Regions from separate parts of the Geobacillus lituanicus genome, predicted to be linked through region 2. Evidence: a T-box and tRNA genes for the amino acid it is inferred to sense, from the RefSeq annotation. Region 2 holds a T-box; the other holds one or more tRNA genes.

Region 1 (7,349 bases), 100 kb from region 2:
GTGCACGTTCAGTGGAAAAGGATGTGGAGTTGCAAAGACAACCAGGATGTTGGCTTAGAAGCAGCCACCATTTAAAGAGTGCGTAATAGCTCACTGGTCGAGTGACTCTGCGCCGAAAATGTACCGGGGCTAAACGTGCCGCCGAAGCTGCGGGATGACCGTTGGTCATCGGTAGGGGAGCGTTCTAAGGGCGTTGAAGCCAGACCGGAAGGACTGGTGGAGCGCTTAGAAGTGAGAATGCCGGTATGAGTAGCGAAAACAGAGGTGAGAATCCTCTGCGCCGAAAGCCTAAGGGTTCCTGAGGAAGGTTCGTCCGCTCAGGGTTAGTCGGGACCTAAGCCGAGGCCGAAAGGCGTAGGTGATGGACAACAGGTTGAGATTCCTGTACCACCTCCTTCCCGTTTGAGCGATGGGGGGACGCAGGAGGATAGGGCGAGCAGGCGGCTGGAAGAGCCTGTCCAAGCCGCAAGGCTGATCCGTAGGCAAATCCGCGGATTGTAAGGCCAAGCGGTGATGGCGACGGAGTCATCCGGAAGTCCCCGATTTCACACTGCCAAGAAAAGCCTCTAGCGAGGGAAGAGGTGCCCGTACCGCAAACCGACACAGGTAGGCGAGGAGAGAATCCTAAGGCGCGCGGGAGAACTCTCGTTAAGGAACTCGGCAAAATGACCCCGTAACTTCGGGAGAAGGGGTGCTCGTTTGGGTGAAGAGCCCGAACGAGCCGCAGTGAAAAGGCCCAAGCGACTGTTTATCAAAAACACAGGTCTCTGCGAAGCCGAAAGGCGACGTATAGGGGCTGACACCTGCCCGGTGCTGGAAGGTTAAGGGGAGCGCTTAGCGGAAGCGAAGGTGCGAACCGAAGCCCCAGTAAACGGCGGCCGTAACTATAACGGTCCTAAGGTAGCGAAATTCCTTGTCGGGTAAGTTCCGACCCGCACGAAAGGTGTAACGACTTGGGCGCTGTCTCAACGAGAGACCCGGTGAAATTATACTACCTGTGAAGATGCAGGTTACCCGCGACAGGACGGAAAGACCCCGTGGAGCTTTACTGCAGCCTGATATGGAATTTTGGTATCGCTTGTACAGGATAGGTGGGAGCCTGGGAAGCCGGAGCGCCAGCTTCGGTGGAGGCGGCGGTGGGATACCACCCTGGCGATATTGAAATTCTAACCCGCACCCCTTAGCGGGGTGGGAGACAGTGTCAGGTGGGCAGTTTGACTGGGGCGGTCGCCTCCCAAAAGGTAACGGAGGCGCCCAAAGGTTCCCTCAGAATGGTTGGAAATCATTCGGAGAGTGCAAAGGCACAAGGGAGCTTGACTGCGAGACGGACAGGTCGAGCAGGGACGAAAGTCGGGCTTAGTGATCCGGTGGTTCCGCATGGAAGGGCCATCGCTCAACGGATAAAAGCTACCCCGGGGATAACAGGCTGATCTCCCCCAAGAGTCCACATCGACGGGGAGGTTTGGCACCTCGATGTCGGCTCATCGCATCCTGGGGCTGTAGTCGGTCCCAAGGGTTGGGCTGTTCGCCCATTAAAGCGGTACGCGAGCTGGGTTCAGAACGTCGTGAGACAGTTCGGTCCCTATCCGTCGCGGGCGCAGGAAATTTGAGAGGAGCTGTCCTTAGTACGAGAGGACCGGGATGGACGCACCGCTGGTGTACCAGTTGTCCCGCCAGGGGCACCGCTGGGTAGCTATGTGCGGACGGGATAAGCGCTGAAAGCATCTAAGCGTGAAGCCCCCCTCAAGATGAGATTTCCCACCGCGTCAGGCGGGTAAGATCCCTCGAAGATGACGAGGTCGATAGGTCCGAGGTGGAAGCGTGGCGACACGTGGAGCTGACGGATACTAATCGATCGAGGGCTTAACCTAGAAAAGCGCAGGCGAGCGGTTCGCCGCGACGGGCAAATGTTCTTCACCCGCAGGGGTGCTAGCACCCCGAGGGGGAAGGTTATTTGACCCCGAGCGGCGGCGAGCCGGAGCTAGACAATGAAAAGTGGAGGCGCCGCGGCTTCTTCCCGAAACGGTTATCTAGTTTTGAAGGAATGAAAAAAAGTCCTTGACAGCTCAACGCGAATCATTATAATAATAAATGTCTAAAGTGATGTCATTCCGCAGTAGCTCAGTGGTAGAGCAATCGGCTGTTAACCGATTGGTCGCAGGTTCGAATCCTGCCTGCGGAGCCATCGTGGAGAGCTGTCCGAGTGGTCGAAGGAGCACGATTGGAAATCGTGTAGGCGTGAATAGCGCCTCAAGGGTTCGAATCCCTTGCTCTCCGCCATGATTCATCAACATGGCCCGTTGGTCAAGTGGTTAAGACACCGCCCTTTCACGGCGGTAACACGGGTTCGAATCCCGTACGGGTCACTTCTTCGTGGAGGATTAGCTCAGCTGGGAGAGCACTTGCCTTACAAGCAAGGGGTCGGCGGTTCGATCCCGTCATCCTCCACCATTTTCAATCGTTGTGGAGTGGAGCGACGAGCCTTTGCTTCATCGAATTCACTTCGAGTTGCCTCGACGCATCTGGCATCTTTGAATCAGCTTGTAGAGGAAGAGGTAACGGATAACAACGCTAAGAACATTGTGCAAATTAATTTACTTTCCTATCGTCGCGGGGTGGAGCAGTCCGGTAGCTCGTCGGGCTCATAACCCGAAGGTCGCAGGTTCAAATCCTGCCCCCGCAACCAAATTGGTCCCGTAGTGTAGTGGTTAACATGCCTGCCTGTCACGCAGGAGATCGCGGGTTCGAGTCCCGTCGGGACCGCCATTGTTTCAAAATTATGGAAAGAGACAGCTCAGCAGTTCAGTTGGAGTTGCCTCAACGCATTCTGGCTTCCTCGAATCAGCTTGTAGAGGAAGAGACACGGTGCAGTACAAGCAAAGTAATGAAAAACTTAATATGGCTCGGTAGCTCAGTCGGTAGAGCAAAGGACTGAAAATCCTTGTGTCGGCGGTTCGATTCCGTCCCGAGCCACCATATAACATAATGTGCATCATATGTATGCCGACTTAGCTCAATTGGTAGAGACGAGCATCCGCTTCCTCGAATCGGCTGCGAGTTGTCCCGACGCATCCCGCTTCTTCGAGTTGGCTGGTAGAGGAAGGGACACAACAAATGAACAATGAGCCGCGATTTATATCATAATTATGCCGACTTAGCTCAATTGGTAGAGCAACTGAATCGTAATCAGTAGGTTGCGGGTTCAAGTCCTGCAGTCGGCACCATTCCTTGGAGGGGTAGCGAAGTGGCTAAACGCGGCGGACTGTAAATCCGCTCCCTTTGGGTTCGGCGGTTCGAATCCGTCCCCCTCCACCATGATTGAAGGGGCATAGTTTAATGGTAGAACAGAGGTCTCCAAAACCTCCGGTGTGGGTTCGATTCCTACTGCCCCTGCCATTTTGATTATCATTATGGCGACTATGGCGAAGTGGTTAACGCACCAGATTGTGGCTCTGGCATGCGTGGGTTCGATTCCCACTAGTCGCCCTTCACTTTTACAGCGTTGGGGTATAGCCAAGCGGTAAGGCAACGGACTTTGACTCCGTGATGCGTTGGTTCGAATCCAGCTACCCCAGCCAATGATGCGGAAGTAGTTCAGTGGTAGAACACCACCTTGCCAAGGTGGGGGTCGCGGGTTCGAGTCCCGTCTTCCGCTCTCGATCAAGGCGGCATAGCCAAGTGGTAAGGCAGAGGTCTGCAAAACCTTTACCCCCGGTTCGAATCCGGGTGCCGCCTCCATCTAATGAATATAAAAAGTGTTGACAGACATGAAGTAATGTGATAAAATAATGCATGTCGCGCCGATGTGGCGGAATTGGCAGACGCGCACGACTCAAAATCGTGTGGGGTAGCCCCCCGTGTGGGTTCGACTCCCACCATCGGCATCGAAAATAGGGAGAAGGTTTTAGAGACAAGGGGTTTCACGTAAGTGGAATCCCTTGTTTTTTATTTACCGAATACGATTCGAGAAAAGAAAATCGTGTGCGTACAATCGTGTTCGGTGAGGTGAAATGGAAAGTGCCTACGTGCGGCCATCATGCCCACGTTTCTGTATTTGGGGCGTTGAATGTGCTCAATGGGGACACCGTTCTTCATCGAGCAGTCGCTGCGAATGCGACGACGTTTTTGGATTTTTTAAAGATCTTGAAGATCCGTTATCCAGACCAGCTGATCGTGCTCGTGCTCGACAATGCCCGCATCCACCATGCCAAAATGGTGAGAGATTTCTTGCGCCAAGAAGGGGAATCGTTTCACTTGATCTTTTTACCTCCTTATTCCCCACAGCTGAATCCCATCGAACGCTTGTGGAAATGGCTCAAGGATGCGGTCATTGCCAATGTGTTTCACAAAGATCAAATGGATATTGACCAAGCCATTGCCCGGTTTATGGAATATATAGATCAACAACCGGAAGAGGTGCTTCGACGCTTGGGGTGTGCAGCGTGATGCAAAGGTTAACTTTTCAAGGTGCATTTATATAGTTAAGTGTAAAATTATAGAAGGAATTATATAGATAGGAAGCGAAATAGAGTAGAAAGATAAGGTGAAAAACGAAGTAACTATTCAGCCACATCATAAAGTGAGCTGAATATTTTCTTCTTTCCTTGTCTATGATGTGAATACTGATAGACAAGGAGGTGAATCGCATGTTGACGGTACAACAAGCTGTATTTACAGTTGAGAGCTTAATCGGCAAAGTTCAACAACAAAAACAGCTCATTCATCAACTCATTCAAGAAAATGAACATTTGCGTCACGAAAACAAACAACTACGCAAAGAAAATGAACAACTGAAGTACCGTGTTCAAGAGCTGGAAGCACGCACGAAAAAAAACAGCTCCAATAGCCATTTGCCCCCATCTTCTGACCGTTTTGAGAAAAAGCGTTCCTCCCGCGAGCCGTCTGGCAAAAAGCCTGGTGGGCAAGAGGGACATGAGGGGAAGACGCTCCGTCAAGTGGAACATCCACATCATCGTGTCGTCCACCGTGTGCATACGTGTCAAGGATGTGGAGCTTCTTTGTGTGAAGTCAAACCGTTCAAAGTCGATATCCGTCAAGTGTTTGATGTCCCTCGTGTGGCGATCGAGGTGACACAACATGAACGTGAAGTGAAATCGTGTCCACATTGTCGATGCGTGCAACAAGCCGAATTCCCATCCCATGTCACGAATCATGTGCAATACGGTCCACGGCTCACGGCGCTCGTTGTTTATTTACATCATATCCAATTGATCCCGTACAAGCGTTTAAGTGATACAATCGAAGCGTTATATCAACACTCGATTAGTACAGGAACCCTTGCCAATATGGTGAAACGAGGACGCGAAGCGCTGGAATCAAATATGGACATCATCGAAGACGCCTTACTTGAATCCAACATCCTGCATGTCGATGAAACGAGTTTGCGCATCAATGGGAAACTCGCATGGGTGCATGTCGCGTGTACATCGAGATATACATACTTGGCTCCTCACGCTTCTCGTGGAAAAAAAGCGACCGATGATATCGGGATTCTTCCCCGATATGAAGGGACGATGATGCACGATGCGTTCGGTACATATCCGAAATACACACATGCCACCCATGCCCTTTGTCACGCCCATCATTTGCGTGAGTTAAAAGGATTCATCGAACAAGGGCATACGTGGGCGATGCGCATGACCACGTTTCTGTTAGCCGCCAAGCAAGCCGTCGAAGCCCATCACGGTGCACTTTCCGAAGAAGAAGCGAGACGGTGGGAACGAGTGTATGATCGCATCCTAGAAAGAGCACAACACCGATTAGAAACGATGACGCCTCTTCCGAAAAAAGCACTCGCTTTTGTTCGACGCCTTCAAAAACGAAAGGAAGAAGCGCTGCGTTTCTTACGTGAAGTACATGTTCCCTTTGACAACAACCAAGCCGAACGCGATCTTCGCATGGTCAAAGTCAAAGAGAACATTTCGGGTACGTTTCGCGAAGAAACATTCGCGCAGTCGTTTTGCATCGCAAGAAGCATCGTTTCCACACTGACGAAACACGAAAAAAACGTGTGGGATTCGTTATGTCTTCTGTTGGCAGGCGAAACGATCGATCGAGTTCTTTCCGCTACCTAGGGCATTTTCTATGACCGAAATGCCCTATTTGTGCTGGGCTTTTTTATACACTAGCACTGGGGTGAATAGTTACAAAACGAACGTCTAAGCAAGGGATGCTGCTCGATGTAGTATGCTATATCATTTTTCTGTTAGTTGTCTGGCATGTGGCGCACGGTCACATTGATGACTATTATGCGACGCTTATCTCCACCGTTTTCGGCATGGCATACAAGATATACTGCTTTCTTTCTATATTTTGAAGCTCATCAATAAATAGAAAGGTGGAAGCATGAGATGAAAGTAGAATTAAGCAAATTTCGCGTAAAGGAAGGAAAATCGAAGCGGGTGGATGAATGGATGGAATTATTAAACACACATATGAACGAGGTGCTGTTGACGCTCAAAGATGAAAAAATGCATGTCGAAGCGATCTTCCGCGAGCGAAATGAGGAAGGAGAGTTTCTTTACTGGTTCTCTGTTCAGGGAGAAGGCGGGATTTCCGTAGAAGAGTCCGAACACGAAATTGATAAAAAACATTTGGCGTTCTGGTATGAGTGTATTGATGAGGAATATAACGAACCTGTGATCACGACAGAAGTAGTGATGATTCCAGAGCATATTCGTAAGGCGATGGAGTAAGCAAGTTTGAGAAGTTAATCATGAATCTAATCACGAGTGTTGATTATCCAAAATTATACATACGCCTTCCATCAATTTGGGCATACTCAAACAAAGCAGCGGCCCTCCCCGATTTCCAATCGAGAGGAAGCTGCCCAGAGAAAAAACGGCGAACAAACGAAATGAAGGAAAGAGAGCGGTTCGTCCGTTTTTTGGTTTGATCATACAGCCATCGCAACAGCACATACGCGATGAATGCCGCAAACAGTTGGTTGTATACCGCATTTTCCGTCGTGCCAAACAAGGTCGGGACATTCAGAATATTGCTTCACCCAACGGAAAAAGACCTCAACAGTCCAACGTTGTTGGTACATGTCGGCAATGGTTTCCGCAGACGCATGGAAGAGGTTCGTCACGACCCGAATGTCGCGGCCATTCGCATCTCGAAAGATCACCACCCGGTGACGTTTGGTGGAGCGGTATTGTTTCGTTCCCAACTGGCACGTGAAGTCGGCTTGAACCGATGAGGATGTGCTGGAAAGGCGGTTCAAGCTTTTTTTCTGATGAAGTTCGATGTTGTCCTTCATCCGAATGACAAACAGCTGATGCTGCTCTACAAATCGATCGAGGCGTTCGATTTTGACATACGCCCGG
Region 2 (7,349 bases):
GACCCGTTTGCCAATGCGGACCATGAGGCAGTTCGCCGGATGGGAGCAAATTTCCGGGTCGTCGGTCGCATACCAGACGAGCCCGCCGGCGTTCATCATTTTCTCCATCACTTTTCGGTACTCCCATACGTTCAGCCCCGTGCCTTTTAAATCCCAATGCCAGTAATATTCAGTTGTAATGATGATGTAGTCTTCCATGGCGTCGTCCATCATCGAGACGATCAATAAATTTTTTCCGACGCCAAACCCGCGGAACTCCGGAATGACTTCAATGGCGCCAAGCTCGAGCAAATTTTCCATGTTCCCTTCCGACCAACGCTCAAGCGGATCGGGATACAAAAACGTCACATATCCGACAATCACCTCGCCGCGGCGGGCGATGATGATCCGCCCTTCCGGCAGCTTGGCGATTTCGATCAACGCTTTGTGCTGTTTGGCAGGCGGGCGGAAGGAAGTGAGGTCATGGTGGAATTCGTAGCTGGCCAACGCTTCCGGCGTCACCGGCCCTTCGATGAGGAGCGTTCCTTTCGGGGTTTTCAGCTCTTTGGCGTTATACGTTTTTTTATGTTCCATTCGTCCACCACCTGAATTGGTCGTTCTGCTTCCATTATACATAAAAATGGCGCCGGCTGGCGCGGTTCAAAAAAATTTCAAAAAAGCGGGGACAATGAATATTTTAAAAATTGAGAAATTGTTTTCAATCGACTATAATAGAAATGTAATCACTTACATAAGGGGGATTGGAGAATGAACACAGAACGGCTTCCCGTCATACAAGGGGACTACAACTTGAAAAACTACGAGGAAACGTACAAGCAATTTCAATGGTCGGAAACAGAGAAAGCGTTTTCTTGGTATGAGACGGGACGGGTCAACATGGCGTACGAGGCGATCGACCGCCATGCTGAGTCGTTCCGTAAAAATAAAGTGGCGCTTTACTACCGGGATGCGGTGCGGAATGAGAAATATACGTTTAAAGAAATGAAAGAAATGTCGAACAAAGTGGCGAATGTTTTGAAAAATGTGGCCGAGATTGGAAAAGGAGACCGCGTGTTCGTCTTTATGCCGCGCTCGCCGGAGCTGTATTTCGCTGTGCTCGGGATCATCAAAACCGGCGCCATCGTCGGACCGCTGTTTGAGGCGTTCATGGAAGGCGCGGTGCGCGACCGCCTCGAAGACAGCGGGGCGAAGGCGATCGTGACGACGCCGGAGCTTTTGCCGCGCGTGCCGGTGGGCGACTTGCCGGAGTTGAAGTACGTCTTTTTGGTTGGCGACGGCGTTGTCGAAGAAGGGCCGTACATCGATTTGAAAAAGCGGATGAACGAGGCAAGCAAGCACTTCGACATCGAATGGGTCGACCGCCAGGACGGCTTGATTTTGCATTACACATCCGGTTCGACCGGAAAGCCGAAAGGCGTCCTGCACGTCCATAACGCGATGATTCAGCATTATCAAACCGCGAAGTGGGTGCTCGACTTAAAAGAAGACGACATTTACTGGTGCACGGCCGATCCGGGGTGGGTGACCGGAACGTCGTACGGCATCTTCGGCCCGTGGCTGTGCGGGGCGTCAAGCGTCATCGTTGGCGGCCGCTTCAGCCCGGACGCCTGGTATGAAACGATCCAAGACTTCGGCGTCACCGTCTGGTACAGCGCGCCGACGGCGTTCCGCATGCTGATGGGCGCCGGCGATGAAGTCGTGAAAAAATATGATTTAAGCTCGCTCCGCCACATTTTGAGCGTCGGCGAGCCGCTCAACCCGGAAGTCATCCGCTGGGGGATGAAAGTGTTCGGTCGCCGCATCCATGATACGTGGTGGATGACGGAAACAGGCGGGCATCTCATCTGCAACTACCCGTGCATGGAAATCAAGCCGGGATCGATGGGGAAACCGATTCCGGGTGTTGAGGCGGCGATCATCGACGACCAAGGAAACGTGCTGCCGCCGTACCGAATGGGCAACTTGGCCATCAAAAAAGGCTGGCCGTCGATGATGAAAACGATTTGGAACAACCCGCAAAAATATGAATCGTACTTTATCGGCGACTGGTACGTCTCGGGCGACTCGGCGTACATGGACGAAGACGGCTACTTCTGGTTCCAAGGCCGTGTTGACGATGTCATCAACACATCCGGCGAGCGCGTTGGGCCGTTTGAAGTCGAAAGCAAGCTCGTCGAGCATCCGGCCGTGGCCGAAGCCGGCGTCATCGGCAAGCCGGACCCGGTGCGCGGGGAAATCATCAAAGCGTTCATCGCGCTTCGCGAAGGCTATGAGCCGTCTGAAGAGCTGAAAGAAGACATTCGCCAGTTCGTGAAAAAAGGGCTCGCCGCCCACGCCGCGCCGCGTGAGATCGAGTTCCGCGACAAACTGCCGAAAACGCGGAGCGGGAAAATCATGCGCCGCGTCTTAAAAGCGTGGGAGCTCAACTTGCCGACCGGCGATTTGTCGACGATGGAAGACTGAACAATAAGGGGCCCGGCACGGTCAGGGCCCCTTTCTTCTATGTCCCTCAATCCGTTTCGTACAGAAATGCGCTTTTGGCGCGGAGACCGGAACAACGTTCGCTTCCGCAAGGGGCTGGCCCGAAACGGCAGCGCCCCTTCAACCGGGCGGAATATCATGTGCCCGCTATATACAGCAAGGCAAAAGGGTGTCCCGAACGTTTTGGGACACCTTCTTTATCTTTACCTCGAGGCCGGCGGCTGCGTGTTGCCATTGGCCGCATTGTTTCCGTCAGCCGGCGGTTCGTGGGACGCGGCCGACGGCAGGGAGACGGAGGCTGACGGCGCCGATTCGCGGCCGGCAATGTCCACGGCGGTGACGCAATATGCTGCTCCTGGTTTGAGGACGGAAAAAGCCGTTGCCTCTCCCCTTTTGATGACAGCGACGACGCGGCGCCCTCCTGTATGGTCAAGCTCATAGACGCGATAGCCGATCACATCGCGTTCACTGCGGCCGCTCCAGACGAGTTGGCCCCTGTTTAGACGGACGGAAGGCGAGGCCGGATCGCGCCCGTTGTCTTCCAAGGGGGCGGCGGCAAAATCAGCGCCGGCCCAGTCCGCATCGCTTATCCCCCACTCGCTGAGCACGTCCGGATTGGCGATGACCCCGCGCGTGACAAATTCTTCCGGCGTCGTCTCGAGCGCCGCATAACGGCGTCCGTCGATGATGACAAACCGGCCTTCGGTTAAATCGTTCTCTTCCCCCTCTTTTGGGGTAAATTTCGTATTGTACAAATCATAGCGGACGAGCCCGGCTTGCCGGCACGTCTCTGACGGGCTGAGCCCGCTCGCGGCGCAGTAGGCGCGGCGGACGATGCCGCCCGGCATGGAAAACCGCTTTGGCGGGGCGATGAGTTTTGGCTTGGCGCCATAGGCGGCGTTCATGAATTGCGCCCATAACAGCTGGGTGCGCTGGCTGTAGGAAAGCCCTTTGTAGCGCGACTCCAGCGGCGCTGGATGGTCGTAGCCGACCCAAACACCGAACGTGACGCTTGGATTGACGGCGATAAACCACGAATCGCGCTTGTCTTGGGATGTTCCGGTTTTTCCGGCCCAGTCGGCGGAGAAGGTCAAGTAGCGCCGCACTGAAGAGGCGGTCCCGCCATTAAGCACATCACGCATCATGTCAATCATCAAGTACGACGTCTGCGGGGAAAAGACGGGAACGGGCTTCGTTTGATGCTGGTAGATGATGTTTCCGTCCTTGTCGGTAATTTTCTCGATCATATACGCATCGACGAACGATCCGTAGTTGGCAAACGTCGCATAGGCGTTGACGTTTTCTTCGACGGTGACGCCGATGTGCGTCCCGCCGATCGCCAAGGCCGGGTTGGCCTCTTCTTGCTTTGAGACGCTTGTGATCCCCATTTTGCGCAAATAGTCGACCGGCTGTTTCGATTGGATCCGCCTGTACGTCCGCACGGCCGGGATGTTGTACGACCACCGCAAAGCATCACGCGCCGTCACGAGGCCATGCGTCTTTCCATCGGCGTTTTTCGGCGTGTACGAACCGATCGAGAGCGGAAGATCGGGAATGATCGTCGCCGGCTGGATGACGCCCATCTCCATCGCCGGCGCGTACACTAAGAGCGGCTTCATTGTGGAGCCGTTCGAGCGGTGCGCCTGGGTGGCATGGTTGAGCTGCTCGCGCCCGTAATCGCGGCCGCCGACAAAGCTGATAATTTTGCCTGTTTTGTTTTCAATCAGCATTGCCCCGACTTCCACCGGCTGACGATGGGCGACTGTTTTTCCGGTTTTGCCGTCCTTGGTGTAATAGACGTTGTCGTTTCCGTAATACGGGTAGCGGGCGGCCACCTTCTGCATCCGTTCGTAAATGTCTTTGTCGATCGTTGTATAAATGCGCAATCCCCCTTGCCGCAGCGCTTTTTCCGCCTCGCCGAGATAGCGGCGGCGGAGGGCGGGATCGCGCCCCCACTCTTTCGCCGAATGGCCGTCGCGCTTGGCGAACGTTTCCGCAATCACCTCTTTCGCCCGCCGCTCAATTTCCATCGTCAAAAACGGATAGCGTTCAAACGGCGACGGCTTCGGCGGGGCGAAATGTTTCGTCACATCGTAGGCGAGCGCTTCTTGGTATTGCTTGTCGGAAATATAGCCGGCCTGCTTCATCCGGCGCAGCACCGTTTTCATTCGTCTGAGCCCGGCTGAGACATCTTGCTTGACGCTCCCGTCAGCGGCAAACGGCGTGTACACGAATGGGTTTTGCGGCAAGCCGGCCAAAAACGCCGCCTGCGCCAAATTCAGCTCTTTGGCGTCGACGCCGAACACCCCTTGGGCGGCGGCCTGAATGCCGGCGATGTTGCGCCCGGATGAGTTGCGGCCGAACGGGACGACGTTTAAGTAGGCTTCCAAAATCTCTTCTTTTGAAAAAAAGCGCTCAAGGCGCAGCGCCAATACCATTTCCTTCGCTTTGCGCTCAAACGACACTTCGCTCGTCAGCATCTGGTTTTTGACAAGCTGCTGCGTCAGCGTGCTGCCGCCGCTTTTGACCGGCGTGTTTGCCACCTCTTGAAAGATGGCGCGGATGACCGCTTTGGGCACGACGCCATCATGCTCGTAAAAATGTTCGTCCTCGGTGGCGATCACCGCTTGCACGACGTACGGGGAAACGTCGGAAAGGGGCACCGCCTCGCGGTCGAGATCGGAGCGGAACCGGCCTAAATAGACGCCGTTGGCAAAATACATATGGCTCGTTTCTTCGTAACTGTAAATCTCGCTTTTCATTTTGTCCGGCGAAGGGACAGCCAAGTCTTTAACCAGAAAGGCGAAATAGCCGGCGCCGGCGCCGGCGGCAAAGCAAACGAGGCAGAGCGCGGCGATGAGCAGCACTAAGGTGGCGTTCCAGACGATGTCGTATGTAAGGCAAAAATAACGCCATGCTTTCTCGACAGAAATACGGAATGGTTTTCGTTCCATGCCGGCCCCCCTATAGTGGCAAATCTTCGCCATCAGTATACCATACCGTCGGGCGCCGTTGTGGAATTTTGTTGTTTTTTCACCGTTTTTGGCGAAAAAATGCGAGGTTGACAGTGAACAAGGAATATGGTAAAAGAAAGTATATAAAGTATATAATTTTGGATACGACAACGCGATGACGGGAACAAGTAGCGGTTGCCTCCCTGGCGCAGAGAGCTGGCGGACGGTGCGAGCCAGCCCACAGGCAAGCGTGAATTACCTCCCCGAGCAGCGGTGGGGAACGGCTCTGTTTCGCCTAGTAGCCATCCGCCGGCTGACGCCGTTACCGAAATGAGCGGGAAAGCAGAGCGCTTTCCAAGTAGGGTGGTACCGCGATGAACACTCGCCCCTTCAAACCGGGCGGGTGTTTTCTTTTGGCCTGACATTTCATAGCGAGGTGAGGAACATGGACTTGCTTGCAGAACTGCAATGGCGCGGACTTGTCAATCAAACGACGGATGAGGATGGGCTTCGAAAGCTCCTGAATGAGGAGAAGGTGACGCTTTATTGCGGGTTTGACCCGACAGCAGACAGCTTGCACATCGGCCATTTGGTCACGATCATGACCTTGCGTCGCTTCCAACAGGCGGGGCATCAACCGATCGCCTTAGTCGGCGGCGCCACCGGGTTGATTGGCGATCCGAGTGGCAGAAAAAGCGAGCGCACGCTCAACGCCAAAGAGACGGTCGAAGCATGGAGCGCCCGAATCAAAGCGCAACTCGAGCGGTTTCTTGATTTTGAGGCTGAGAGCAATCCAGCGAAAATCAAAAACAACTACGACTGGATCGGGCCGCTCGATGTCATTTCGTTTTTGCGCGACGTCGGCAAGCATTTCAGCGTCAACTACATGCTGGCGAAAGAATCGGTGCAGTCGCGCATCGAAACAGGCATTTCGTTTACGGAGTTCACGTATATGATGCTGCAGGCGTACGATTTCCTCAACTTGTACGAAACGGAAGGTTGCCGACTACAAATCGGTGGCAGCGACCAATGGGGCAACATCACGGCGGGGCTTGAGCTCATCCGCAGAACGAAAGGTGAGGCGAAAGCATTCGGTTTGACGGTTCCGCTCGTGACGAAAGCCGATGGGACGAAGTTTGGAAAAACGGAAAGCGGCGCGGTTTGGCTCGATCCGGAAAAAACGTCGCCGTATGAGTTTTACCAGTTCTGGATCAACACCGATGACCGCGATGTGATCCGTTACTTAAAATATTTCACGTTCTTGACAAAAGAAGAGATCGACGCGCTTGAACAAGAGATGCGCGAAGCGCCGGAGAAGCGGGTGGCGCAAAAAACGCTTGCTTCCGAAGTGACGAAGCTCGTGCATGGCGAAGAGGCGCTCAATCAAGCGATTCGTATTTCAGAAGCACTCTTTAGCGGCGACATTGCCGAGCTGACGGCTGCGGAAATCGAGCAAGGGTTTAAAAACGTGCCGTCGTTTGTCCATGAAGGAGGCGACGTCCCGCTCGTCGAGCTGCTCGTAGCTGCCGGCATCTCGCCATCGAAGCGGCAGGCGCGCGAAGATATTCAAAACGGCGCCATTTATGTGAACGGGGAGCGCATCCAAGACGCGGGCGCCGTCCTGACCGCCGAGCACCGCCTCGAAGGGCGGTTTACCGTCATCCGCCGCGGCAAGAAAAAATATCATTTGATCCGCTACGCCTAAAAAGAAAAAGATCCGAAATGCCTTGGCATTTCGGATCTTTTTTGCGCCTTAACGCGAGTAGAACTCGACGATGAGCGCTTCGTTGATTTCCGCCGGCAGCTCGGAACGTTCCGGCAGGCGTGTATACGTGCCTTCCAGTTTTTCCGGATCAAACGACAAGTAATCCGGAACGAAGTTGTTCGCTTCCACCGCTTCTTTGATCACTTGCA

The links. The T-box of region 2 lies ahead of tyrS (tyrosine--tRNA ligase). A T-box ahead of a tRNA ligase gene usually reads a tRNA of that ligase, here a tRNA-Tyr.
Region 1: it encodes a tRNA-Tyr, which carries the amino acid that the T-box ahead of tyrS (tyrosine--tRNA ligase) is inferred to sense. The anticodon was not compared.

The regions. Positions count from the first base shown of each region.
Region 1 covers NZ_CP194773.1:3,025,553-3,032,901, reverse strand. Annotated here, with positions in the region: rRNA gene ACR1UW_RS15545 (23S ribosomal RNA) at 1-1,871, shown strand, start outside; tRNA gene ACR1UW_RS15540 (tRNA-Asn) at 2,111-2,185, shown strand; tRNA gene ACR1UW_RS15535 (tRNA-Ser) at 2,190-2,280, shown strand; tRNA gene ACR1UW_RS15530 (tRNA-Glu) at 2,295-2,366, shown strand; tRNA gene ACR1UW_RS15525 (tRNA-Val) at 2,376-2,451, shown strand; tRNA gene ACR1UW_RS15520 (tRNA-Met) at 2,610-2,686, shown strand; tRNA gene ACR1UW_RS15515 (tRNA-Asp) at 2,691-2,766, shown strand; tRNA gene ACR1UW_RS15510 (tRNA-Phe) at 2,901-2,976, shown strand; tRNA gene ACR1UW_RS15505 (tRNA-Thr) at 3,149-3,224, shown strand; tRNA gene ACR1UW_RS15500 (tRNA-Tyr) at 3,231-3,315, shown strand; tRNA gene ACR1UW_RS15495 (tRNA-Trp) at 3,323-3,396, shown strand; tRNA gene ACR1UW_RS15490 (tRNA-His) at 3,414-3,486, shown strand; tRNA gene ACR1UW_RS15485 (tRNA-Gln) at 3,504-3,578, shown strand; tRNA gene ACR1UW_RS15480 (tRNA-Gly) at 3,584-3,655, shown strand; tRNA gene ACR1UW_RS15475 (tRNA-Cys) at 3,665-3,738, shown strand; tRNA gene ACR1UW_RS15470 (tRNA-Leu) at 3,800-3,884, shown strand; gene ACR1UW_RS15465 (IS630 family transposase) at 3,982-4,446, shown strand; gene ACR1UW_RS15460 (IS66-like element ISBst12 family transposase) at 4,647-6,095, shown strand; gene ACR1UW_RS15455 (DUF6176 family protein) at 6,372-6,716, shown strand; partial or broken gene ACR1UW_RS15450 (IS4 family transposase) at 6,760-7,349, opposite strand, start outside.
Region 2 covers NZ_CP194773.1:2,924,060-2,931,408, reverse strand. Annotated here, with positions in the region: gene ACR1UW_RS14970 (GNAT family N-acetyltransferase) at 1-573, opposite strand, end outside; gene acsA (acetate--CoA ligase) at 748-2,463, shown strand; gene ACR1UW_RS14960 (transglycosylase domain-containing protein) at 2,685-5,435, opposite strand; T-box leader at 5,602-5,828, shown strand; gene tyrS (tyrosine--tRNA ligase) at 5,881-7,140, shown strand; gene rpsD (30S ribosomal protein S4) at 7,189-7,349, opposite strand, start outside.